DNA from 2 places in the Escherichia fergusonii ATCC 35469 genome. Region 2 is predicted to be linked to the other one. Evidence: predicted binding sites of a transcription regulator. Region 2 holds the regulator's gene; the other holds the start of a gene.
The links. The regulator LexA, encoded in region 2, represses DNA repair genes until DNA is damaged. The targets are predictions, from matches to a motif close to TNCTGTATGTACATACAGNA.

Region 1: the regulator LexA is predicted to act here: its motif matches at 1,506-1,525, upstream of EFER_RS22290 (DinI-like family protein).

Annotation. Positions count from the first base shown of each region.
Region 1 covers NC_011740.1:4,555,723-4,567,827, forward strand. Annotated here, with positions in the region: gene ydfK (cold shock protein YdfK) at 374-607, opposite strand; gene EFER_RS24375 (YnaM/YnfT family protein) at 676-789, opposite strand; gene EFER_RS22290 (DinI-like family protein) at 1,216-1,464, opposite strand; gene prfC (peptide chain release factor 3) at 1,684-3,270, shown strand; gene osmY (molecular chaperone OsmY) at 3,663-4,268, shown strand; gene EFER_RS22305 (DUF1328 domain-containing protein) at 4,395-4,556, shown strand; gene EFER_RS22310 (patatin-like phospholipase family protein) at 4,678-5,751, shown strand; gene EFER_RS22315 (metal-dependent hydrolase) at 5,748-6,530, shown strand; gene EFER_RS22320 (YjjW family glycine radical enzyme activase) at 6,660-7,523, opposite strand; gene EFER_RS22325 (YjjI family glycine radical enzyme) at 7,495-9,045, opposite strand; gene deoC (deoxyribose-phosphate aldolase) at 9,303-10,082, shown strand; gene deoA (thymidine phosphorylase) at 10,160-11,482, shown strand; gene deoB (phosphopentomutase) at 11,534-12,105, shown strand, end outside.
Region 2 covers NC_011740.1:4,232,924-4,245,028, forward strand. Annotated here, with positions in the region: gene plsB (glycerol-3-phosphate 1-O-acyltransferase PlsB) at 1-1,570, opposite strand, end outside; gene EFER_RS20615 (diacylglycerol kinase) at 1,741-2,109, shown strand; gene lexA (transcriptional repressor LexA) at 2,219-2,827, shown strand; gene dinF (MATE family efflux transporter DinF) at 2,900-4,225, shown strand; gene EFER_RS20630 (CsbD family protein) at 4,357-4,566, shown strand; gene zur (zinc uptake transcriptional repressor Zur) at 4,617-5,132, opposite strand; gene dusA (tRNA dihydrouridine(20/20a) synthase DusA) at 5,297-6,292, shown strand; gene pspG (envelope stress response protein PspG) at 6,427-6,669, shown strand; gene EFER_RS20650 (quinone oxidoreductase) at 6,844-7,827, opposite strand; gene dnaB (replicative DNA helicase) at 8,330-9,745, shown strand; gene EFER_RS20665 (YqhG/Tai3 family protein) at 9,778-10,338, opposite strand; gene alr (alanine racemase) at 10,465-11,544, shown strand; gene pnuC (nicotinamide riboside transporter PnuC) at 11,567-12,105, shown strand, end outside.

The DNA.
Region 1 (12,105 bases), 320 kb from region 2:
ACTCTATACGAAATTGGTGTACATATCATAATGCATATCCAAAAATTATTTCGCTTATTATTGTACATATTTGTATGTATACGTTCGAAAATAAACGAATTCGGATGCAGTCCCGTAATTTTGGTGTAACCAAAAATCGATTTTTTGAAAAATGGCTTTAACTCGGTTTGTTTTTCGAACTCCGGGCGGACTCGAGGAAGACGAATAATAGTGTTGTATGTTATTTTAACCAGATTTTAAGTTGTTTGGTCGTGGAAAAGTGGAGCAAAATGTTGTTAAAGTGGAAAAATGGTAAAAAAAGTAGGTTGTTGCGGAATAACGTAGTTGTTGATATTTTTTTAATGCATTGAAAAATTATTTTTCAGGGGAGGTATTACACTTTACCATTTAAATTTTGGTTGTCTTTAAGAACTGATATCGCTGTTTGTAATAATTCTTTGTTATCCAGCCATGACTTTTTCTTTATGTTTCCTTCAATGTAATCAAGCAATGTTCTGGTATTGATAGGTCTTCCCTGTTTTGCTACTTCCACGACAGCATCTCCCAGGATAATTCTGACTTCAGGAAGCTGCGCAGGGAACCACTTTAGGGTGTCTTTTGATTTCATGAAGATATTCCTTAAAATATTATTGGTTTTCATTGCAATATTGTATGTCTGATTCAGGATATGTTGACTTATACATCGGTTTTGTCCGGGTTATTGGATATGCCAATCCCTAATTTTATTAGAGCATGACCAAAAATGCTGAATATGATAAGTAGTGAAGTGATTATCAGTATGCTGTTCATATAGCCTCGAATTAGTATGGTGTTATATATAATATAGTTGACAATTTTTATCCTGGGTGTTCTTAAAGTTCGTAGATGAACACTGTAGTTTCAGGTATACAGGAATGCTTACAGATAGAGGCAAAAGTCAGGAGGTTAATGGCGCAAACTGAAGGGGTAGCTGCGAACTAACTTAGGTAGAGACTCTACACGGATTCGGTTTAAAAGTATACATAGATAACAATTTTTATCTGAAGAAGAAAAATATTAAGGTGATATGGTCATATATACTTTAATGCGGAAGAATGAATGTGATGAGAGTGCTGTATCTGAATGGTTGAAAAACCGCAGACACGTCGTATGCAAGAACGTGCTGCGGTTGGCTGGTGAACTTCCGATAGTGCGAGTATTGAATGATTTCCAGCCGTTACCGATTTTACGTGTTAATTAGTGAACAAACCACTCGTCAGCAGACTCCCAGGTATCTTTCAGAGTTTCCTGAACAAAAGTTTTAGCTGAATCTTTATCGGCGGTGCGCGTAACAGAAAGGCCATCGTTGCTGGTGGCTTTTACGATCACCTCTACATCGTCATAACGCTTACTGATGCGTCGAGTTAATTCTTCCTTTAACGCATCCACAGCACCGTTTGGCATTTTAGTCATTTTCTCTTTGGCTATGCAGATCTCAATACGCATAAAAATCCCTCTACACTGTGTTTGTATACAGTGTTATTTTTAACTGTATGAATAAACAGTGTCAATAGAACAAAGATTGCTGCATGTACAAATGTTCTTTGGCTACAAATACACCTACTGATCATGTTCTGCTATGCTCTGATACCTCCAAAATGTACAATCAGCGGCATGAATTTTTCTTTGTACATATGATTGTACATAATCAAAGAGACAACAATTATGACAAGCCTTTTGGCCGCAGAGGTAGCGAAAAGAAGAACCTTTGCAATTATTTCTCACCCGGACGCCGGTAAAACGACCATCACCGAGAAGGTGCTGCTGTTCGGACAGGCCATTCAGACTGCCGGTACAGTAAAAGGCCGTGGTTCCAACCAGCACGCTAAGTCGGACTGGATGGAGATGGAAAAGCAGCGTGGGATCTCCATTACCACCTCTGTGATGCAGTTTCCGTATCACGACTGCCTGGTTAACCTGCTCGACACCCCCGGGCACGAAGACTTCTCGGAAGATACCTATCGTACCCTGACGGCGGTGGACTGCTGCCTGATGGTTATCGACGCTGCAAAAGGTGTTGAAGATCGTACCCGTAAGCTGATGGAAGTTACCCGTCTGCGCGATACGCCGATCCTTACCTTTATGAACAAACTTGACCGTGATATCCGCGATCCGATGGAGCTGCTCGATGAAGTTGAGAACGAGCTGAAAATCGGCTGCGCACCGATCACCTGGCCGATTGGCTGCGGCAAGCTGTTTAAAGGCGTTTACCACCTTTATAAAGACGAAACCTATCTCTATCAGAGCGGTAAAGGTCACACCATTCAGGAAGTCCGTATTGTTAAAGGGCTGAATAACCCGGATCTCGATGCTGCGGTTGGTGAAGATCTGGCACAGCAGCTGCGTGACGAACTGGAACTGGTGAAAGGCGCGTCTAACGAGTTCGACAAAGAATTGTTCCTTGCGGGCGAAATTACTCCAGTGTTCTTTGGTACTGCGCTGGGTAACTTCGGCGTCGATCATATGCTGGATGGCCTGGTAGAGTGGGCACCTGCGCCGATGCCGCGTCAGACTGATACCCGTACCGTAGAGGCGAGCGAAGATAAATTTACCGGCTTCGTATTTAAAATTCAGGCCAACATGGACCCGAAACACCGCGACCGCGTGGCGTTTATGCGCGTGGTATCCGGTAAATATGAAAAAGGCATGAAGCTGCGCCAGGTGCGCACCGCGAAAGATGTGGTGATCTCCGACGCGCTGACCTTTATGGCGGGCGACCGTTCGCATGTTGAAGAAGCGTATCCGGGCGACATCCTTGGTCTGCACAACCACGGCACTATTCAGATCGGCGACACCTTTACCCAGGGTGAGATGATGAAGTTCACCGGTATCCCGAACTTTGCGCCGGAACTGTTCCGTCGTATCCGCCTGAAAGATCCGCTGAAGCAAAAACAGCTGCTCAAAGGGCTGGTACAGCTTTCCGAAGAGGGCGCGGTGCAGGTGTTCCGTCCGATCTCCAACAACGACCTGATCGTTGGTGCGGTTGGTGTGCTGCAGTTTGATGTGGTGGTAGCGCGCCTGAAGAGCGAATACAACGTTGAAGCAGTGTATGAGTCAGTCAACGTTGCCACTGCACGCTGGGTAGAATGTGCGGACGCGAAGAAATTCGAAGAGTTCAAGCGTAAGAACGAAAGCCAACTGGCGCTTGATGGCGGCGATAACCTCGCTTACATCGCTACCAGCATGGTCAACCTGCGCCTGGCGCAGGAACGTTATCCGGACGTTCAGTTCCACCAGACTCGCGAGCATTAATTCTTGCCTCCAGGGTGCGGCAGCCGCTGCGCCCTGTCAATTTCCCTTCCTTATTAGCCGCTTACGGAATGTTCTTAAAACATTCACTTTTGCTTATGTTTTAGCGGATATCCCGAGCGGTTTCAAAATTGTGATCTATATTTAACAAAGTAATGACATTTCTGACGGCGTTAAATACCGTTCAATGCGTAGATATCAGTATCTAAAGCCGTCAATTGTCATTCTACCGATATTAATAACTGATTCAGAGGCTGTAATGGTCGTTATTCATCACCCATCGCTTTTGTGATGGCGACCATTGACTTCTGTAGAGGGTGAAGTCTCTCCCTATTCAGCAATGCAACCTCGTGTTGCCAGGCTCAAATTACGAGCAAACATACAGGAATAAATCGATGACTATGACAAGACTGAAGATTTCGAAAACTCTGCTGGCTGTAATGTTGACCTCTGCCGTCGCGACCGGCTCTGCCTACGCGGAAAACAACGCGCAGACTACCAATGAAAGCGCAGGGCAAAAAGTCGATAGCTCTATGAATAAAGTCGGTAATTTCATGGATGACAGCGCCATCACCGCGAAAGTGAAGGCGGCCCTGGTGGATCATGACAACATCAAGAGCACCGATATCTCTGTCAAAACCGATCAAAAAGTCGTGACTCTGAGCGGTTTCGTTGAAAGCCAGGCTCAGGCCGAAGAGGCAGTGAAAGTGGCGAAAGGCGTTGAAGGCGTGACCTCTGTCAGCGACAAACTGCACGTTCGCGACGCTAAAGAAGGCTCTGTGAAGGGCTACGCGGGTGACACCGCCACCACCAGTGAAATCAAAGCCAAACTGCTGGCGGACGATATCGTCCCTTCACGTAAAGTGAAAGTTGAAACTACCGATGGTGTGGTTCAGCTCTCCGGTACCGTAGATTCTCAGGCACAGAGCGACCGTGCTGAAAGTATCGCCAAAGCGGTAGACGGTGTGAAAAGCGTTAAAAATGATCTGAAAACTAAGTAATTCGTCGTAATTCGACCTCCCGAACTTTGTCGGGAGGCGCGATGTGCACCACACTAAAAATATCGCATTGAGTGATTTTCACGCTCATATCAAGCGGTGACATTAACTATGGTAAAGGAGACGCTTATGTTTCGTTGGGGCATCATATTTCTGGTTATCGCGTTAATCGCCGCCGCACTTGGGTTTGGTGGTCTGGCCGGTACTGCTGCAGGCGCAGCTAAAATTGTCTTTGTCGTCGGGATTATTCTGTTCCTGGTGAGTTTGTTCATGGGCCGAAAACGACCCTAGATTTCAGACCATTAAGAAAATTTTATCCAAAGCCAGTCCAACGGACTGGCTTTTGCGGTTTTAGCGAATAATAAATTGCGTTACTTTGTCATTCTTTCACAACAAAAACAGGAAGGCAGAGGTGGGGCAGCGAATACCTGTAACGCTTGGTAATATTGCGCCGTTGTCGCTAAGGCCGTTCCAGCCTGGACGGATTGCTCTTGTGTGCGAAGGCGGCGGACAGCGTGGAATTTTCACAGCTGGCGTGCTGGATGAGTTTATGCGCGCGCAGTTTAATCCTTTCGATCTTTATCTTGGCACATCTGCCGGAGCGCAGAACCTCTCGGCGTATATCTGCAATCAGCCCGGTTACGCGCGCAAAGTCATCATGCGTTACACCACAAAACGCGAATTTTTCGATCCATTGCGCTTTGTCCGTGGAGGAAATCTTATCGATCTCGACTGGCTGGTGGAGGCCACCGCAAGCCAGATGCCGTTGCAAATGGACACCGCAGCGCGGCTATTTGACAGCGGCAAATCGTTTTATATGTGCGCTTGTCGTCAGGATGACTATGCGCCGAATTACTTTTTGCCAACCAAACAGAACTGGCTGGATGTGATTCGCGCCTCCAGTGCAATACCTGGCTTTTATCGTAGCGGAGTGTCGCTGGAAGGCATTAATTACCTGGATGGCGGGATCAGTGATGCGATCCCGGTTAAAGAGGCGGCAAGGCAGGGAGCAAAAACGTTGGTCGTCATCCGCACTGTGCCGTCACAAATGTACTATACGCCGCAGTGGTTCAAACGCATGGAACGCTGGTTGGGTGACAGTAGCCTGCAGCCGCTGGTCAATCTGGTGCAGCATCATGAAACCAGCTATCGTGAGATTCAGCAATTTATTGAGAAACCACCGGGCAAGCTGCGGATATTCGAAATTTATCCGCCGAAGCCATTACATAGTATCGCGCTCGGCAGTCGGATTCCGGCGCTGCGTGAAGACTATAAGCTTGGGCGTTTATGCGGGCGTTATTTTCTGGCAACGGTCGGTAAGTTATTGACTGAAAAAGCGCCGCTGAGCCGCCATCTGGTGCCAGTGGTGACGCCGGAGTCGATTGTTATTCCTCCTGCACCAGTCGCCAACGATACGCTGGTTGCCGAAGTGAGCGACGCTCCGCAGGCGAATGACCCGACATTTAACAATGAGGATTTGGCTTGATTTGCCGTTATATCGACACCCACTGCCATTTTGATTTCCCGCCGTTTAGTGGCGATGAAGAGGCCAGCCTGCAACGCGCGGCACAAGCGGGCGTAGGCAAGATCATTGTTCCGGCCACCGAGGCGGCAAATTTTGCCCGCGTGCAGGCGTTAGCGGAAAATTATCAACCGCTGTATGCCGCTTTAGGGTTGCATCCGGGGATGTTGGAAAAACATAACGATGCATCGCTGGATCAGTTACAGCAGGCGTTGGGAAGACGTCCGACGAAGGTGGTGGCGGTGGGGGAGATCGGCCTGGATCTCTTTGGTGACGATCCGCAATTTGAGAGGCAGCAGTGGTTGCTTGATGAACAACTGAAACTGGCGAAACGCTACGATCTGCCGGTGATCCTTCATTCACGGCGCACGCACGACAAACTGGCGATGCATCTTAAACGCCAAAATTTGCCACGCACTGGTGTGGTTCATGGTTTTTCTGGCAGCCTGCAACAGGCCGAACGGTTTGTGCAGCTGGGCTACAAAATTGGCGTAGGCGGTACTATCACCTACCCACGCGCCAGTAAAACCCGCGATGTCATCGCAAAATTACCGTTGGCATCGTTGTTGTTGGAAACCGACGCACCGGATATGCCGCTCAATGGTTTTCAGGGGCAGCCTAATCGCCCTGAACAGGCCGCCCGTGTGTTTGCCGTGCTGTGCGAGTTACGCCCGGAACCCGCGGATGAGATTGCCGAAGTGTTGCTTAATAACACGTATGCGGTGTTTAACGTTCGTGGGTAGTCTGCCCTTCGTAAGCCGGATAAGGCGTTCACACCGCATCCGGCAGTCGGCGCACAATGCCTGATGCGACGCTGACGCGTCTTATCATGCCTACAAGTCTGTGCCGAACCGTAGGCTGCATCCGCCATGTCACAAATACAGCGCCGGAAATATTAATCGGCTCACCCCGTGCTCCCGTAACGCATCAGCCAATTGCTCAACGTCTTCCGGCGTGGCGCTCGCCCAGCTTTGCGCCTCGCCATACACGCCGTGAGCATGAAACGCGTTCAGGCGTACCGGAACATCGCCAAGTTGCCTGATAAACTCCGCCAGCTCATCGATATGCTGCAAATAATCCACGTGGCCTGGGATTACCAGCAAACGCAGTTCTGCCAGTTTGCCGCGCTCGGCAAGCAGACTAATGCTGCGCTTGATCTGCTGATTATCGCGTCCGGTTAGCTGTTGATGACATTCGCTTCCCCACGCTTTGAGGTCGAGCATCGCGCCGTCGCACACCGGGAGTAATTTTTCCCAGCCGGTTTCGCTCAACATGCCGTTACTGTCCACCAGACAGGTGAGATGACACAGTTGTGGATCATTTTTGATAGCAGTAAACAGCGCCACCACAAACGGTAACTGGGTCGTGGCTTCGCCGCCGCTTACCGTTATCCCTTCAATAAACAGCACCGCTTTGCGGACGTGACTAAGCACCTCGTCCACGTTCATGGATTGCGCCATCGGCGTAGCGTGTTGTGGACACATCTTCAGGCAGGTATCACACTGCTCGCAGACGGCTGCATTCCACACTACTTTGCTGTTAACAATCTGCAACGCCTGATGCGGACACTGTGGCACGCACTCACCGCAATCATTACAGCGCCCCATTGTCCACGGATTGTGACAGTTTTTGCAGCGCAGATTACAGCCCTGTAAAAACAGAGCCAGACGACTGCCTGGCCCGTCAACGCAGGAGAAGGGGATAATCTTACTGACTAAAGCGCATCTGCTGTTCATGGCTTATAACGCGCGGCTGGCGTTCCAGAATACGAGTGTTGCGTGCGGCTTCTTCTCCCAGCCAGGTGGTATTGGTACGTGAACCTTCGGCACGATATTTTTCTAAATCCGACAAACGCACCATATAACCGGTAACGCGAACCAGATCGCTACCGCTGACATTGGCGGTAAATTCACGCATTCCGGCTTTAAAGGCACCGAGGCAAAGCTGTACCAGCGCCTGCGGATTACGTTTGATGGTTTCGTCGAGCGTCAAAATGTCGCTGATGCCGGAATAATAATAAGCATGATGCGGGGCGACAGTTTGCAGATGGGTGATCGGATCTGGCTCATCGCCATATGGCAAACGTGCGCCCGGCGTGGTGCCGATATCGGAACTTATCCCCGACTGTGCGTGTAACATGGCGCGTTTTTGCCAGCCATATTTCACGGGGGTATTGGCGACAAACTCCGCCAGTTGCGCGCTAATGCGATAACCCACTTCATTTGCGGCGGCTTCTTTACCGTAACGCGCGGCAACTCCTTCTTTTTCACACAGCAAGTTAACCGCTTCCGCCAGCCCATACATGCCAAACATTGGCACAAAACGTTCAGGGTTAATCAGCCCTTCTTTCACCAGGAAGCTATTCTCAAAGAAGTGTGATTGTTGATAGAGGAATTCACACCGCGCATCGATGATGGCGATCTGCTGTTGGCAGTAGTGCGGTAGAGTGCGCGTAAAGAAGTCATCCAGCGATTCGCTGCGCTCGGCAATGGCTTTCAGGTTAAGGCGTACCAGCGTGCTGCCACCACCCGCCAGCGGCAGTGAGTTGTAACAGCTCACAATCCCGTAGCCCCCTTTTGTGAAAATTTTATCATGCACGGGACCGTTGGCGATGTGCGGTTTGCTACATTCACAGATGTTTTTCGCCACTTCCAGCAGCAGGTCATCAGGGGTGATTTCAGGATCGTAGATAAAAGTCAGGTTCGGTGAAACCTGCTTCAGCTCTGCGTCTGCGCGTAAAATCGCACGGGTAATGGGTGAATCAGATGGGCCAATATTGGCGTGCATAAAGGCGTCTGGCAGGGTTCTGTCGAGATAACGCCAGAAACGTTTTATTCGAATATCGATCTCGTCTTGTGTTAGAATTCTAACATACGGTTGCAACAACGCATCCAGTTGCCCCAGGTAGACCGGCATCGATGTGACCGAAGGAACGTGGTGGTAAAGAATGGTCAGCAGAGAGAGTGCGTCATCAAGATCTTTTGCGCCTTCCAGCTCCAGCCATTCTGAACCGTTGGCCAAAAAACGGGCGTAATCGGGTAAGACATAGCGCGGTTTATACGGCGCATGACCTTCAAACATATCGCAGATTACACCTTCATCCAGCGCGCGGCGGGCTTCGGCAGGCAACGCCGGGTAAGGCAGATTGTTTTCTGCTTCCAGTGCCAGAAAATGGCGTTTCTGCTCCGGGCTAAGTACCGGGCTGGTGACAATTTGCTGGCAACGTTGTTGCAGTGCATTTTCATGAGAAGTGGGCATCTTCTGTTCCTTTTATGCCGAAGGTGATGCGCCATTGTAAGAAGTTTCGTGATGTTCACTTTGATCCTGATGCGTTTGCCACCACTGACGCATTCATTTGAAAGTGAATTATTTGAACCAGATCGCATTACAGTGATGCAAACTTGTAAGTAGATTTCCTTAATTGTGATGTATATCGAAGTGTGTTGCGGAGTAGATGTTAGAATACTAACAAACTCGCAAGGTGAATTTTATTGGCGACAAGCCAGGAGAATGAAATGACTGATCTGAAAGCAAGCAGCCTGCGTGCACTGAAATTGATGGACCTGACCACCCTGAATGACGACGACACCGACGAGAAAGTGATCGCTCTGTGTCATCAGGCCAAAACTCCGGTCGGCAATACCGCCGCTATCTGTATCTACCCTCGCTTTATCCCGATTGCTCGCAAAACGCTGAAAGAGCAGGGCACCCCGGAAATCCGTATCGCTACGGTAACTAACTTCCCACACGGTAACGACGACATCGAAATCGCGCTGGCAGAAACCCGTGCGGCAATCGCCTACGGTGCCGATGAAGTTGACGTAGTGTTCCCGTACCGTGCACTGATGGCGGGTAACGAGCAGGTTGGTTTTGATCTGGTGAAAGCCTGTAAAGAGGCTTGCGCGGCAGCGAACGTACTGCTGAAAGTGATCATCGAAACTGGCGAACTGAAAGACGAAGCGCTGATCCGTAAAGCGTCTGAAATATCCATCAAAGCGGGTGCTGATTTCATCAAAACCTCTACCGGTAAAGTGGCTGTGAATGCGACGCCGGAAAGCGCGCGCATCATGATGGAAGTGATTCGCGACATGGGCGTAGAAAAAACCGTTGGTTTCAAACCGGCGGGCGGCGTGCGTACTGCGGAAGATGCGCAGAAATATCTTGCCATCGCAGATGAACTGTTCGGTGCTGACTGGGCTGATGCGCGTCACTACCGCTTTGGTGCTTCCAGCCTGCTGGCAAGCCTGCTGAAAGCGCTGGGCCACGGCGACGGTAAGAGCGCCAGCAGCTACTAAGGCTTGATTTGCCGGATGACGCAGCGATGCTCATCCGGTTCCCCGATTACCTCGTCTCTTTTCCACGGGAGGTTACCTTGTTTCTCGCACAAGAAATTATTCGTAAAAAACGTGATGGTCATGCGCTGAGCGATGAAGAAATTCGCTTCTTTATCAACGGTATTCGCGACAACACTATCTCCGAAGGGCAGATTGCCGCCCTCGCGATGACCATTTTCTTCCACGATATGACAATGCCGGAGCGTGTCTCGCTGACGATGGCGATGCGAGATTCAGGAACCGTTCTCGACTGGAAAAGCCTGCATCTGAATGGCCCGATTGTTGATAAACACTCGACCGGCGGCGTCGGCGATGTGACTTCGCTGATGTTGGGGCCGATGGTCGCTGCCTGTGGCGGCTATATTCCGATGATCTCCGGTCGCGGCCTCGGCCATACTGGCGGTACGCTCGACAAGTTGGAATCCATCCCTGGCTTCGACATTTTCCCGGATGACAACCGTTTCCGCGAAATTATTAAAGACGTCGGCGTGGCGATTATCGGCCAGACCAGCTCACTGGCTCCGGCAGATAAACGTTTCTACGCGACCCGCGATATTACCGCAACCGTGGATTCCATCCCGCTGATCACTGCCTCGATCCTGGCGAAGAAACTTGCGGAAGGTCTGGACGCGCTGGTGATGGACGTGAAAGTGGGTAGCGGCGCGTTTATGCCGACCTACGAACTCTCTGAAGCCCTTGCCGAAGCGATTGTTGGCGTGGCTAACGGCGCTGGCGTGCGCACCACCGCGCTGCTCACCGATATGAATCAGGTGCTGGCCTCCAGTGCAGGTAACGCGGTTGAAGTTCGTGAAGCGGTGCAGTTCCTGACTGGTGAGTATCGTAACCCGCGTCTGTTTGATGTCACGATGGCGTTGTGTGTGGAGATGCTTACCTCCGGCAAACTGGCGAAAGATGACGCCGAAGCGCGCGCGAAATTGCAGGCGGTACTGGACAACGGTAAAGCGGCAGAAGTCTTTGGTCGTATGGTAGCGGCACAAAAAGGCCCGACCGACTTCGTTGAGAACTACGCGAAGTATCTGCCGACAGCGATGCTGACGAAAGCAGTCTATGCTGATACCGAAGGTTTTGTCAGTGAAATGGATACCCGCGCGCTGGGAATGGCAGTGGTTGCAATGGGCGGCGGTCGCCGTCAGGCATCTGACACCATCGATTACAGCGTCGGCTTTACTGATATGGCGCGTCTGGGCGACCAGGTAGACGGTCAGCGTCCGCTGGCGGTTATCCACGCGAAAGACGAAAACAGCTGGCAGGAAGCGGCGAAAGCGGTGAAAGCGGCAATTAAACTTGCCGATAAAGCACCGGAAAGCACACCAACTGTCTATCGCCGTATCAGCGAATAACGGTATACTGATCTGATCATTTAAATTTGAAGCACTGAGTACGGAGAACATATGAAACGTGCATTTATTATGGTGCTGGACTCATTCGGCATCGGCGCTACAGAAGATGCAGAACGCTTTGGTGACGTCGGGGCTGACACCCTGGGTCATATCGCAGAAGCTTGTGCCAAAGGCGAAGCTGATAATGGTCGTAAAGGCCCGCTCAATCTGCCAAATCTGACCCGTCTGGGGTTGGCGAAAGCACACGAAGGTTCTACCGGTTTCATTCCGGCGGGAATGGACGGCAACGCTGAAGTTATCGGCGCGTACGCATGGGCGCACGAAATGTCATCCGGTAAAGACACCCCGTCTGGTCACTGGGAAATCGCCGGTGTCCCGGTTCTGTTTGAGTGGGGATACTTCTCCGATCACGAAAACAGCTTCCCGCAAGAGCTACTGGATAAACTGGTCGAGCGCGCTAATCTGCCGGGTTACCTCGGTAACTGCCACTCTTCCGGTACGGTCATTCTGGATCAGCTGGGCGAAGAGCACATGAAAACCGGCAAGCCGATTTTCTATACCTCCGCTGACTCAGTGTTCCAGATTGCTTGCCACGAAGAAACCTTTGGCCTGGATAAACTCTA
Region 2 (12,105 bases):
CGTTAGCCGCCCCGGCGTTATTAATACGCACCATCAAATCGGCAGCAATGTTATTTACCGTCGGTGTTAACCAGGCCGGACGCACCGCTTCGATCGGGTCGATAGATTCGCGCCATTCTGGTACGTGCTGGTTGAGATAGGTCATCAACGGAATGGGTTCGCCAAAATTGACATAGCCCTGACCGAGATTACGCAGCTTGCTTAGACCACGCAGCATCTGCGCCATGTTCTCTTTCTCTTTGGTTGCCCCACGCAGTTCTTTCGCGTAGGTGCCCACCTCCATCACGTGCTCATAACCGATGTAAATCGGCACTAAGGTAATAGGACGAGTACCGCCACGCAACATTGCCTGAATGGTCATCGACAACGTACCGGTTTTCGGGTCCAGCAGACGACCAGTACGTGAACGGCCCCCTTCAACAAAATACTCTACAGAATAGCCACGGCTAAACAGCTCACCCAGATATTCACGGAATACAGTAGAGTAGAGTTTATTGCCCTTAAAGGTACGGCGGATAAAAAATGCCCCCAGACGGCGGAAAATCGGCCCTGCTGGCCAGAAGTTCAGGTTAATCCCGGCGGCAATATGTGGCGGTACCAGCCCCTGGTGATATAACACATAGGAAAGCAGCAAGTAGTCCATATGGCTGCGATGGCACGGCACATAAACAATTTCATGACCATCGTGCGCCAGTTGCCGTACACGCTCGGCATTATGAACATTAATGCCCTGATAGAGACGGTTCCAGGTAAAACCGAGAATACGGTCGGTAAGACGGATCATCTCATAAGAGAAGTTAGCTGCGATCTCTTCCATCAATGCGACGGCATTTTGCTGCGCTTTTTCATGGGAGATTTTCTTGCTACGCGCTTCGTCTTCTACCGCTTTGGCGATCGCACGGGAGGCGAGCAGTTTATTAAACAGATCCTGACGGGCAGGCAGGCGCGGGCCAACTGCTGCAAGTCGCTGACGAGCGAAGTGCATACGCGCGACACGTGCCAGTTTCTGAGCAATAGTTTTATCCGTGCCGTGTTCATCCGCCATATGGCGTAAAGAAACGGACGGCGAGAAACGCACAAAGCTGTCACGGCCTAACCACAGAACAGCAAAGAATTTTTGCACGCCGTTGAGCATACGCAATGGTGGATTAACTTCGCCTTTTTCACGCCCTGGTGAACGACCAAACATTACCGATACTGGCACCATCTGGACGTCGAGATTGGGGTTACTGCGGTGTAAGTCGAGATAGTCGTGAAACAGCTTGATCGACTCTTCTTTTGGCGTGTAATAAGTGAACACGCGTGGACCGCCGTGAATAAAGACATAGCGAGGCAGCAGCGTACCGTCGATCTCCAGTGGATCTAACGGGTCAGGGAGATCGTGCGCCAGACACTGGGCACGTAGGGTCAGCAAATCCGCTTTTGAGTTGTACGGTAAAACGTACATAATTGGACGAGAGGTATCGAGCCCCAGTTCCGGGGCAGGATCTGCCGGAATAGACTTGCTTTTTACCAGGATGCTTAATGGTAAATTCAGTAATTTGTAGTAAATTCGTGGCCAGCCGGACATAAACGATGTAAAGCCTCTGGTTAATAATGCAAATGCGCCGCAAGGATAGCAGAAAGTCGGTTGAAATTCTGTTGTATCCCTTCAACCTTCGCGTCGCGTTGTTGTCACCCGAATTACACGGGTAAACAGTTCTTTTTTATTGACGCTAATAAAGCAAAAAGGTTCTTTCAATGGCCAATAATACCACTGGATTCACCCGGATTATCAAAGCAGCAGGCTATTCCTGGAAAGGTTTTCGTGCTGCATGGGTTAATGAAGCAGCATTTCGCCAGGAGAGCGTCGCTGTATTGCTAGGCGTGGTCATCGCCTGCTGGCTGGATGTCGATGCGATTACCCGCGTATTATTAATTGGTTCAGTAATGCTGGTGATGATTGTCGAAATCCTTAACAGTGCGATCGAAGCAGTGGTTGACCGCATTGGTTCTGAATATCACGAACTTTCCGGGCGAGCCAAAGATATGGGGTCTGCCGCCGTTTTACTTTCTATTATCGTCGCACTGATAACCTGGGGCATCCTGTTGTGGTCGCATTTCCGATAATGCTTCCAGATTTCGCTAAAACTCTCGTTTATCGTGTATTTTGTGATTCCAAATTCGCCTTTCGCTGTATATACTCACAGCATAACTGTATATACACCCAGGGGGCGAAATGAAAGCGTTAACGGTCAGGCAGCAAGAGGTGTTTGATCTCATTCGGGATCACATCAGCCAGACAGGTATGCCACCGACGCGTGCGGAAATTGCGCAGCGCTTGGGGTTTCGTTCCCCAAACGCTGCTGAAGAACATCTGAAGGCGCTGGCACGTAAAGGTGTCATTGAAATTGTTTCTGGTGCTTCGCGTGGTATCCGACTGTTGCAGGAAGAAGAAGAGGGGCTGCCGCTGGTTGGGCGTGTAGCTGCTGGTGAACCACTTCTGGCACAACAGCATATTGAAGGCCATTATCAGGTCGATCCTTCTCTCTTTAAACCCAATGCGGACTTCTTACTTCGCGTTAGCGGCATGTCGATGAAAGACATTGGTATTATGGACGGCGACCTGCTGGCAGTACATAAAACACAGGACGTACGTAATGGCCAGGTCGTTGTGGCGCGTATTGATGACGAAGTTACCGTTAAGCGTTTGAAAAAACAGGGTAACAAAGTCGAACTCCTGCCAGAAAACAGTGAATTCAAACCTATTGTTGTCGATCTTCGTCAACAGAATTTCACTATTGAAGGTCTGGCTGTAGGCGTAATTCGCAACGGCGACTGGCTGTAATCAAGCTTTTAATACCGCGATGCATCAGGCATCGCGGTCTGTTTTTCACTTCTTCTCATCAGGCTTGTCTGCATGGCATTCCTTACCTCATCTGATAAAGCACTCTGGCATCTTGCCTTACCCATGATCTTCTCCAATATCACCGTCCCGTTACTGGGTCTGGTCGATACGGCAGTTATTGGTCATCTTGATAGTCCGGTTTATTTGGGCGGTGTGGCTGTAGGGGCAACGGCGACCAGCTTTCTCTTTATGTTGCTGTTGTTTTTGCGTATGAGCACCACCGGTCTTACCGCCCAGGCTTATGGTGCAAAAAATCCTCAGGCTTTAGCACGAGCACTGGTGCAACCGCTGTTGCTGGCATTAGGGGCTGGAGCATTAATTGCTCTGTTACGCACACCGATAATCGCTCTTGCTTTACATATTGTCGGTGGCAGTGAGGCTGTACTGGAACAGGCACGACGCTTTCTGGAAATCCGTTGGTTAAGTGCTCCGGCATCACTGGCTAATCTGGTATTACTTGGCTGGTTACTTGGCGTGCAATATGCCCGTGCGCCGGTTGTTCTGCTGGTGGTCGGTAATATCCTCAACATTGTGCTCGATATCTGGCTGGTGATGGGGCTTCATATGAACGTGCAGGGCGCGGCGCTGGCGACGGTTATTGCGGAATATGCAACATTGCTGATTGGTCTGCTAATGGTGCGTAAAATCCTCAAACTACGCGGTATCTCCGGTGAAATGCTGAAAACAGCCTGGCGAGGCAACTTCCGCCGCCTGCTGGCACTTAACCGCGATATCATGCTGCGTTCGTTATTGTTACAACTCTGTTTTGGCGCAATAACGGTTCTTGGCGCGCGACTGGGAAGTGACATTATCGCCGTCAACGCGGTCCTGATGACGCTACTCACCTTTACCGCCTATGCGCTGGATGGTTTTGCCTACGCGGTTGAAGCGCATTCAGGTCAGGCGTACGGTGCACGCGACGGGAGCCAGCTACTGGAGGTCTGGCGTGCAGCGTGCCGCCAGTCGGGGATCGTAGCGTTGCTGTTTTCTGTGATTTATTTGCTGGCGGGTGAACATATCATTGCCTTACTGACCTCGTTAACCCAGATCCAACAACTGGCCGATCATTATCTTTTCTGGCAAGTCATTTTGCCGCTGGTGGGGGTCTGGTGTTATCTGCTGGATGGCATGTTTATTGGTGCAACACGCGCCGCCGAAATGCGCAATAGTATGGCGGTCGCAGCAGCAGGATTCGCGCTTACGTTACTGACCTTACCGTGGCTGGGTAATCATGGTTTGTGGCTGGCATTAACCGTATTTTTGGCACTGCGAGGGCTTTCTCTGGCTTATATCTGGCGTCGTCACTGGTGTAATGGCACTTGGTTTGCAGAAACGTGATGGTTAAAAATTCTGATAAATAATTCTGATTCCAGATTCCTGACTACACTTAATCTCACGTTCAGCAGAAAACATAGCGATGTTGGACGCGACACTCTCGCTATTCACAACCTAACGATGAGGACTTGAATATGAATAAAGACGAAGTCGGCGGTAACTGGAAACAGTTGAAAGGTAAAGTGAAAGAGCAATGGGGCAAACTGACCGATGATGATATGACGGTCATTGAGGGCAAACGCGATCAGCTGGTGGGGAAAATCCAGGAACGTTATGGCTATCAGAAAGATCAGGCGGAAAAAGAGGTCGTAGACTGGGAAACCCGTAACGACTATCGCTGGTAACCCTCATGCCTGCAAGTACAAGGATGTACTCCCTCTGTAAGACAATGTTGTTAGCGCGGCTTTTTCTTCACCTGAATGGAATGGTCGTGCTGGCACTTTTCAGGATGACGACACGCTTCAACTTCAACACACGCTGCACATAATCCATGTGCTTCAATCACATTATGCCGCAAGGCAAAGCCCATTTTTGCCGCCAGAGTATGCATAATATCTTCCACACCTTCCGCACACTCTTCTTTCACCGCGCCACAACGATCGCAAATAAACATCGCAGACGTATGGGTCGGCTGATCAAACAGATGGCAGAGTACATAGCTGTTGGTGGATTCCACCTTATGTACAAATCCCTGCTCCAGCAGAAAATCCAGTGCACGATAAACCGTCGGTGGTTTGGCTTGTGGTTCGGATTCGCGCAATAAATCCAATAGATCGTAAGCACTGATAGCGCCTTCCTGGAGGCTCATCAGACGTAGCACTTCGAGGCGCTGCGGAGTCAGGCGCACATTACGCTGGCTGCAGAGTTTTTCAGCCTGCGCCAGTAACTCCTGCGTTGTGGTCATTTCCATTTAGCACCTCAAAATATGGGAAATAAGGAAGTCCTTACTTTATCATGTTCTCTGTTAAACGCCGAGATCCCCGGTTACTCAAGCCCTTCACCAGAGCATTGCCTTCTGGCTTAATCGTTATGCTATAGTAGCGCCCCCATTTACCAAATGATTAAAAAATCGCCATGTCAGCAGAATCACAAACCGCTTATCCCGCTTACCGTTTCTCCATTGCTCCGATGCTCGACTGGACAGACAGGCACTGCCGTTATTTCTTGCGTCTGCTCTCTCGTAATACGCTGCTGTATACCGAGATGGTGACCACGGGGGCGATTATTCACGGTAAAGGTGATTACCTGGCATACAGCGAAGAAGAGCATCCGGTGGCATTGCAACTGGGTGGTAGCGATCCGGCGGCGCTGGCACAGTGTGCGAAACTGGCGGAAGCGCGTGGATATGATGAAATCAACCTCAATGTGGGCTGCCCGTCTGATCGCGTACAGAACGGTATGTTTGGTGCGTGCCTGATGGGTAACGCGCAGCTGGTGGCGGACTGCGTGAAAGCGATGCGTGATGTGGTGTCGATTCCGGTGACGGTGAAAACGCGTATTGGTATTGACGACCAGGACAGCTACGAATTTCTTTGTGATTTTATCAACACCGTTTCCGGTAAGGGTGAGTGTGAGATGTTTATCATCCACGCCCGTAAAGCCTGGCTTTCCGGTTTAAGCCCGAAAGAAAACAGGGAGATCCCGCCACTTGATTATCCTCGTGTCTATCAGCTGAAGCGCGATTTCCCCCATTTAACAATGTCGATTAACGGCGGGATCAAGTCGCTGGAGGAAGCCAAAATGCATCTGCAGCATATGGATGGCGTAATGGTCGGGCGTGAGGCTTATCAGAATCCTGGTATTCTGGCGGCGGTAGATCGAGAAATTTTTGCTTCTACAGATACAGATGCTGATCCGGTCGCAGTGGTGCGGGCAATGTACCCCTACATTGAACGTGAACTTAGCCAGGGAACGTATCTGGGGCATATCACGCGGCATATGCTGGGGCTGTTCCAGGGGATTCCAGGAGCACGTCAATGGCGGCGTTATTTAAGCGAAAACGCCCATAAACCCGGCGCGGATATTAACGTACTGGAACATGCTTTAAAGCTGGTTGCAGATAATCGTTAATTTTTAACCAAAACTTAGTCAAATTCACCACGCCCTGCGTTAACTCGCGGGGCGTTTTGTTTATAAATCAATAGATTATTTGTTGGCATGATTCTTGTAACGCCAGCAAGAGAATTCATTTTTGGGAGAACATCATGCTGGAACTACTTTTTGTGATTGGCTTCTTTGTCATGTTGCTGGTCACCGGCGTCTCTTTTCTCGGGGTAATTGCTGCCCTGGCAGTGGCGACCGCATTTATGTTTTTGGGCGGTATGCTGGCACTGATGATTAAGTTATTGCCGTGGTTGTTGTTAGCCGTTGCGATAGTGTGGGTTATCAGGGCGATTAAATCGCCAAAATTGCCACAATATCAGCGCAATAACCGCTGGCGTTACTAAGGGATTGTGCGGAGGATCACAACCTCAGTTTTTGCCCTTAGAACAAAATAGGAATTGATAATTAAATCTGTCACTATTGCGCGTCAAACAAATTCATCGAGCTGTACCCTACATACAGCCGAACTAAAAAAGAAAGGGCTTCCCAGGTGGAAGCCCAATTTCTTTCTACAATACTCAAGGAATCAATAAACTGGAGCCTTGTGTCGCCCGGCTTTCCAGAACTTCATGGGCACGCTGCGCCTCAGTAAGCGGATATTTTTGCGCATCCGCAACATCCACTTTAATCACGCCGCTGGCAATCAATGAAAATAGCTCATTGCTGGCTTCGCTCAATTCATCTCGCGTGGTGATATAGCCTTGCAGGGAAGGGCGCGTCACATACAACGAACCTTTCTGATTCAAAATCCCTAAATTAACCCCGGTTACTGCGCCAGAAGAGTTACCAAAACTGACCATCAGACCACGACGTTGCAGGCATTCGAGCGACGCCTCCCAGGTATCTTTACCTACCGAGTCATAGACCACACGGAGTTTCTTGCCGCCAGTAATCTCTTTGACTCGCTCGACCAGATTCTCTTCGCGATAATTAATAACCTGCCACGCTCCTGCTTTTAACGCGCTCTGTGCTTTTTGCGCTGTACCAACAGTGCCGATAAGTTTGGCCCCTAATGCCTTCGCCCACTGGCAGGCGATCAGACCGACTCCGCCCGCAGCAGCATGAAACAGAAATTGTTCGTCAGGTTTTATTTCATAGGTTTTACGCAGCAGATAAAACACCGTTAAGCCTTTCAGGAACGACGCGGCTGCCTGTTCAAAAGAAATGGCTGCTGGCAGAATTGCGGCTTTATCGGCATTAACATTATGTACGGAGCTGTATGCGCCCAGTGCCGACTGCGCATAAACCACGCGATCACCGGCTTTGATATGCTTCACGCCGCGACCGACCTTGCTCACTACCCCCGCCGCTTCTGTACCTAATCCACTGGGCATAGACGGTGGCGGATAAAGACCACTACGGATATACGTGTCGATAAAATTAACGCCGATGGCTTTGTTTTCTACCTGGATTTCATTCTCTGCCGGATCGGTAGGAGTGAACTCCACGGTTTGCAGAACTTCCGGGCCACCATGTTGGTGAAATTCGATTTTTATTGCCATCGTTCGCTCCTGTACTGTGCGGAAATTACCCAATAAGCCTAACAGTAAGAACTTAAGTACGGGTAATTATTTATACCCAGAAGTTAGTTGCATCGGCTGGAAAGGAAACTGATAAGCTGATGAGGTCAATAAATCCAGGGAGTGGTGATAATGAGTGGTGGATTGTTAGATTTCTCGAGTTTAGTTATAACATTTGGTTTGGTCCTTATCCTGGTTGCAGGACTAATATGGCTTTTGGGAAATAGCTTCAAATCAAAACCAATCAAGACAATATGCAGACTTATTAGTACGGTGATTTTTTCCTTTGCCGTTGTTTTGCTTCTGGATGAGTATGATCTTATAGATACGCCATTGTGACATGCTGGTGAGCCACTTTGTCTGTCGACCGACCTGGCCAATTCTCATATCCACCGGAAAGCGGGGACGTTAAATGCTGTAGCGAGAAACTGTTTCTCGCTATACTCTCTTGTCCCCCATTCAACAGCAGGTAACACCATTCGTTATGGCAGGCAATAAACCTTTCAACAAACAACAGACTGATAACCGCGAGCGCGATCCTCAAGTTGCCGGGCTGAAAGTGCCTCCGCACTCGATTGAAGCGGAGCAATCAGTGTTGGGCGGTTTAATGCTGGATAATGAACGCTGGGATGATGTGGCTGAGCGCGTTGTCGCGGATGATTTCTACACCCGACCGCATCGCCATATCTTTACCGAAATGGCGCGTTTGCAGGAAGGCGGTAGCCCGATTGATCTGATAACACTGGCGGAATCACTGGAGCGCCAGGGGCAACTTGATAGCGTCGGTGGTTTTGCTTATCTGGCTGAACTGTCAAAAAACACCCCAAGTGCGGCGAACATCAGCGCTTATGCTGACATCGTGCGAGAACGTGCCGTTGTTCGCGAGATGATTTCCGTTGCTAACGAGATTGCCGAAGCCGGTTTTGATCCGCAGGGGCGTACCAGTGAAGACCTGCTGGACCTGGCTGAGTCTCGCGTCTTTAAAATTGCCGAAAGTCGGGCGAACAAAGACGAAGGACCGAAGAATATCGCCGATGTACTCGACGCAACCGTCGCGCGTATTGAGCAGTTGTTCCAACAGCCGCACGATGGCGTGACGGGGGTAAATACTGGCTATGACGATCTGAACAAAAAAACCGCTGGCCTGCAGCCGTCGGATTTGATCATTGTTGCAGCGCGTCCGTCGATGGGTAAAACGACATTTGCGATGAACCTCGTCGAAAATGCGGCGATGTTGCAGGATAAACCGGTGCTTATCTTCTCGCTGGAGATGCCATCGGAACAGATTATGATGCGTTCTCTGGCGTCGCTGTCGCGCGTTGACCAGACTAAAATCCGTACCGGGCAACTGGATGATGAAGACTGGGCGCGCATTTCCGGCACGATGGGCATTTTGCTGGAAAAACGTAATATCTATATTGATGATTCCTCCGGCCTGACGCCCACAGAAGTGCGCTCCCGCGCCCGCCGCATTGCCCGTGAACACGGCGGCATCGGGCTTATTATGATCGACTACTTGCAGTTGATGCGTGTACCGGCACTTTCCGATAACCGTACCCTGGAAATTGCTGAGATCTCCCGCTCATTAAAAGCCCTGGCGAAAGAACTCAATGTGCCCGTGGTGGCGCTCTCACAGTTGAACCGTTCTCTGGAACAGCGTGCCGACAAACGCCCGGTTAACTCCGACCTGCGTGAATCCGGCTCCATCGAGCAGGATGCGGACTTGATCATGTTTATTTACCGTGATGAGGTTTATCACGAGAATAGTGATTTAAAAGGCATCGCGGAAATTATTATCGGTAAACAACGTAACGGCCCTATCGGTACGGTACGTTTGACCTTTAATGGTCAGTGGTCACGCTTCGATAATTACGCAGGGCCGCAGTACGACGATGAATAACATTGAGGCCAGCTAAACACTGGCCTCAAAAATTATTCTGCCGGGCTTTCAATCCCTTTTTTTAGCCACTCTTTAAGGCTCAGAACCGAGTTATCTTCGTCTTCGTGGAATATGATATTGTCGATCCGCCAACAGCCATCATCAGCGGAACGCGCCATTAGCGCTTCGTCCTGCCAGGCCTTTTTATCATCAACGGTAAAATGAAAATGGAGGGCGACAGTGACGTTGTTATCACCAGGTTTATACGATGACGGTAGTGTCACGCCATCAAATTTCTCATAGTAACTATCCGAAGGATAAGACGTGAAAATAATCCCGTCACCAAAAGTAGGTTTGGCCGTGGGATCGATGGCGTAGTCGCGTTTATTTCTGTCATACGCGCCAACAATCAGTTGATAAAGCGAGGGGGTGAGGTATTTCTGAAAAAATGCCAGCTGGTCTTTTTCACTCTTAAAGCTGGTATCAGAAAAAACATAGGTTGAGTAAAACTTATCTGCGACACCGTCAGGTGTCTGCGCCGGGCAAGCCCCCGTCGCGGCAGGCGTTATACCTGCGATTAGCAGAAAAAAGAAAACAAATTTTATCTTTGTCATGGCTGAAAATCCGATATCATCTTGCCGTTTATAAACCCATCCCTGGATGTGGAATAGCATACTCCGGTCCTATCTGTTTAGCGAGGTTTTGCACGGGTGGGCAGAACCTGAAAAAAAGGAATACAAATGCAAGCGGCAACTGTTTTGATTAACCGCCGCGCTCTGCGACACAACCTGCAACGTCTGCGTGAACTGGCCCCCGCCAGTAAACTGGTTGCGGTGGTGAAAGCGAACGCCTACGGTCACGGTCTGATTGAGACCGCGCGAACGCTCCCCGATGCTGACGCCTTTGGCGTTGCCCGTCTCGAAGAAGCCCTACGGCTGCGAGCGGGGGGCATCACGCAACCTATTTTGTTACTGGAAGGTTTTTTTGAAGCAGACGATTTGCCGACGATCTCCGCTGAACATCTGCAAACCGCAGTCCATAATGAAGAGCAGCTTGTCGCCCTCGAAACCGCTGAGCTTAAAGAGCCTGTCATCGTCTGGATGAAGCTCGATACCGGAATGCACCGTCTGGGCGTATTGCCGGAACAGGCCGAGGCGTTTTATCAGCGTCTGAGCCAGTGTAAAAATGTCCGCCAGCCGGTGAACATTGTCAGTCACTTCGCCCGTGCCGATGAACCGCAAAGCGGCGCGACTGAAAAGCAGCTCGATATCTTCAACACCTTTTGTGAAGGTAAACCGGGGCAACGCTCAATTGCGGCATCAGGCGGCATTTTGTTATGGCCGCAGTCGCATTTTGACTGGGCGCGTCCGGGGATCATTCTTTACGGTGTTTCGCCGCTGGAAGATGGCACGACCGGGGCGGATTTTGGTTGTCAGCCAGTCATGTCTTTAACCTCCAGTCTGATTGCCGTACGGGAGCATAAAGCCGGAGAGCCAGTAGGTTATGGCGGAACCTGGATTAGCGAACGTGATACCCGTCTTGGTGTTGTGGCAATGGGCTATGGCGATGGTTATCCACGCGCTGCGCCGTCTGGTACTCCGGTACTGGTCAACGGTCGTGAAGTGCCCATTGTCGGTCGGGTGGCAATGGATATGATCTGTGTGGATTTAGGTCCGCAGGCGCAAGATAAAGCCGGAGATCCGGTCATTCTGTGGGGTGAAGGGTTACCCGTTGAGCGTATCGCTGCAATGACAAAAGTAAGTGCTTACGAACTTATTACGCGCCTGACCTCAAGGGTAGCGATGAAATACGTGGATTAATAATCGTCTCCAGGGAGGGACAATGTCTTATTCAGAAATCGCCGCGTGTCTGGCATACGCGGTTTCCGTCTGGCTGGCCGCCAGAAACAATGTGCATACCTGGTGGATCGGCATTATTGGCTGCATTTTGTACGGTTGGGTTTTTTGGTCCGTGCAGCTCTACGCTGATGTGACACTCCAGTTGTTCTTCATTGCAACCAGCATCACTGGCTGGATCCACTGGCTGAAAGGTCAGGGTGGCGACATCTTGCCGGTGCGTCGTACACATGCGAAACACTTTTTCCTCTTGTTGCTTTGTGCTGTTGTTGTTGCAGGCGGCTACGGCTTTTTACTCCACACCTTTACCAATGCCTGGGCCCCCTGGCTGGACTCACTGATTTTGACTTTCAGTGTCCTGGCGCAATTCATGTTGATGGGAAGACGTATCGAAAACTGGTACGTCTGGTTAGCGGTGAATACCCTGGCAGTACCGCTGTATATGACACGTGGGTTGAATTTGACCGCGGGTTTATATTTCTTGTTCTGGATTAACGCCTGGCATGGTTTGTATCAGTGGCGCAA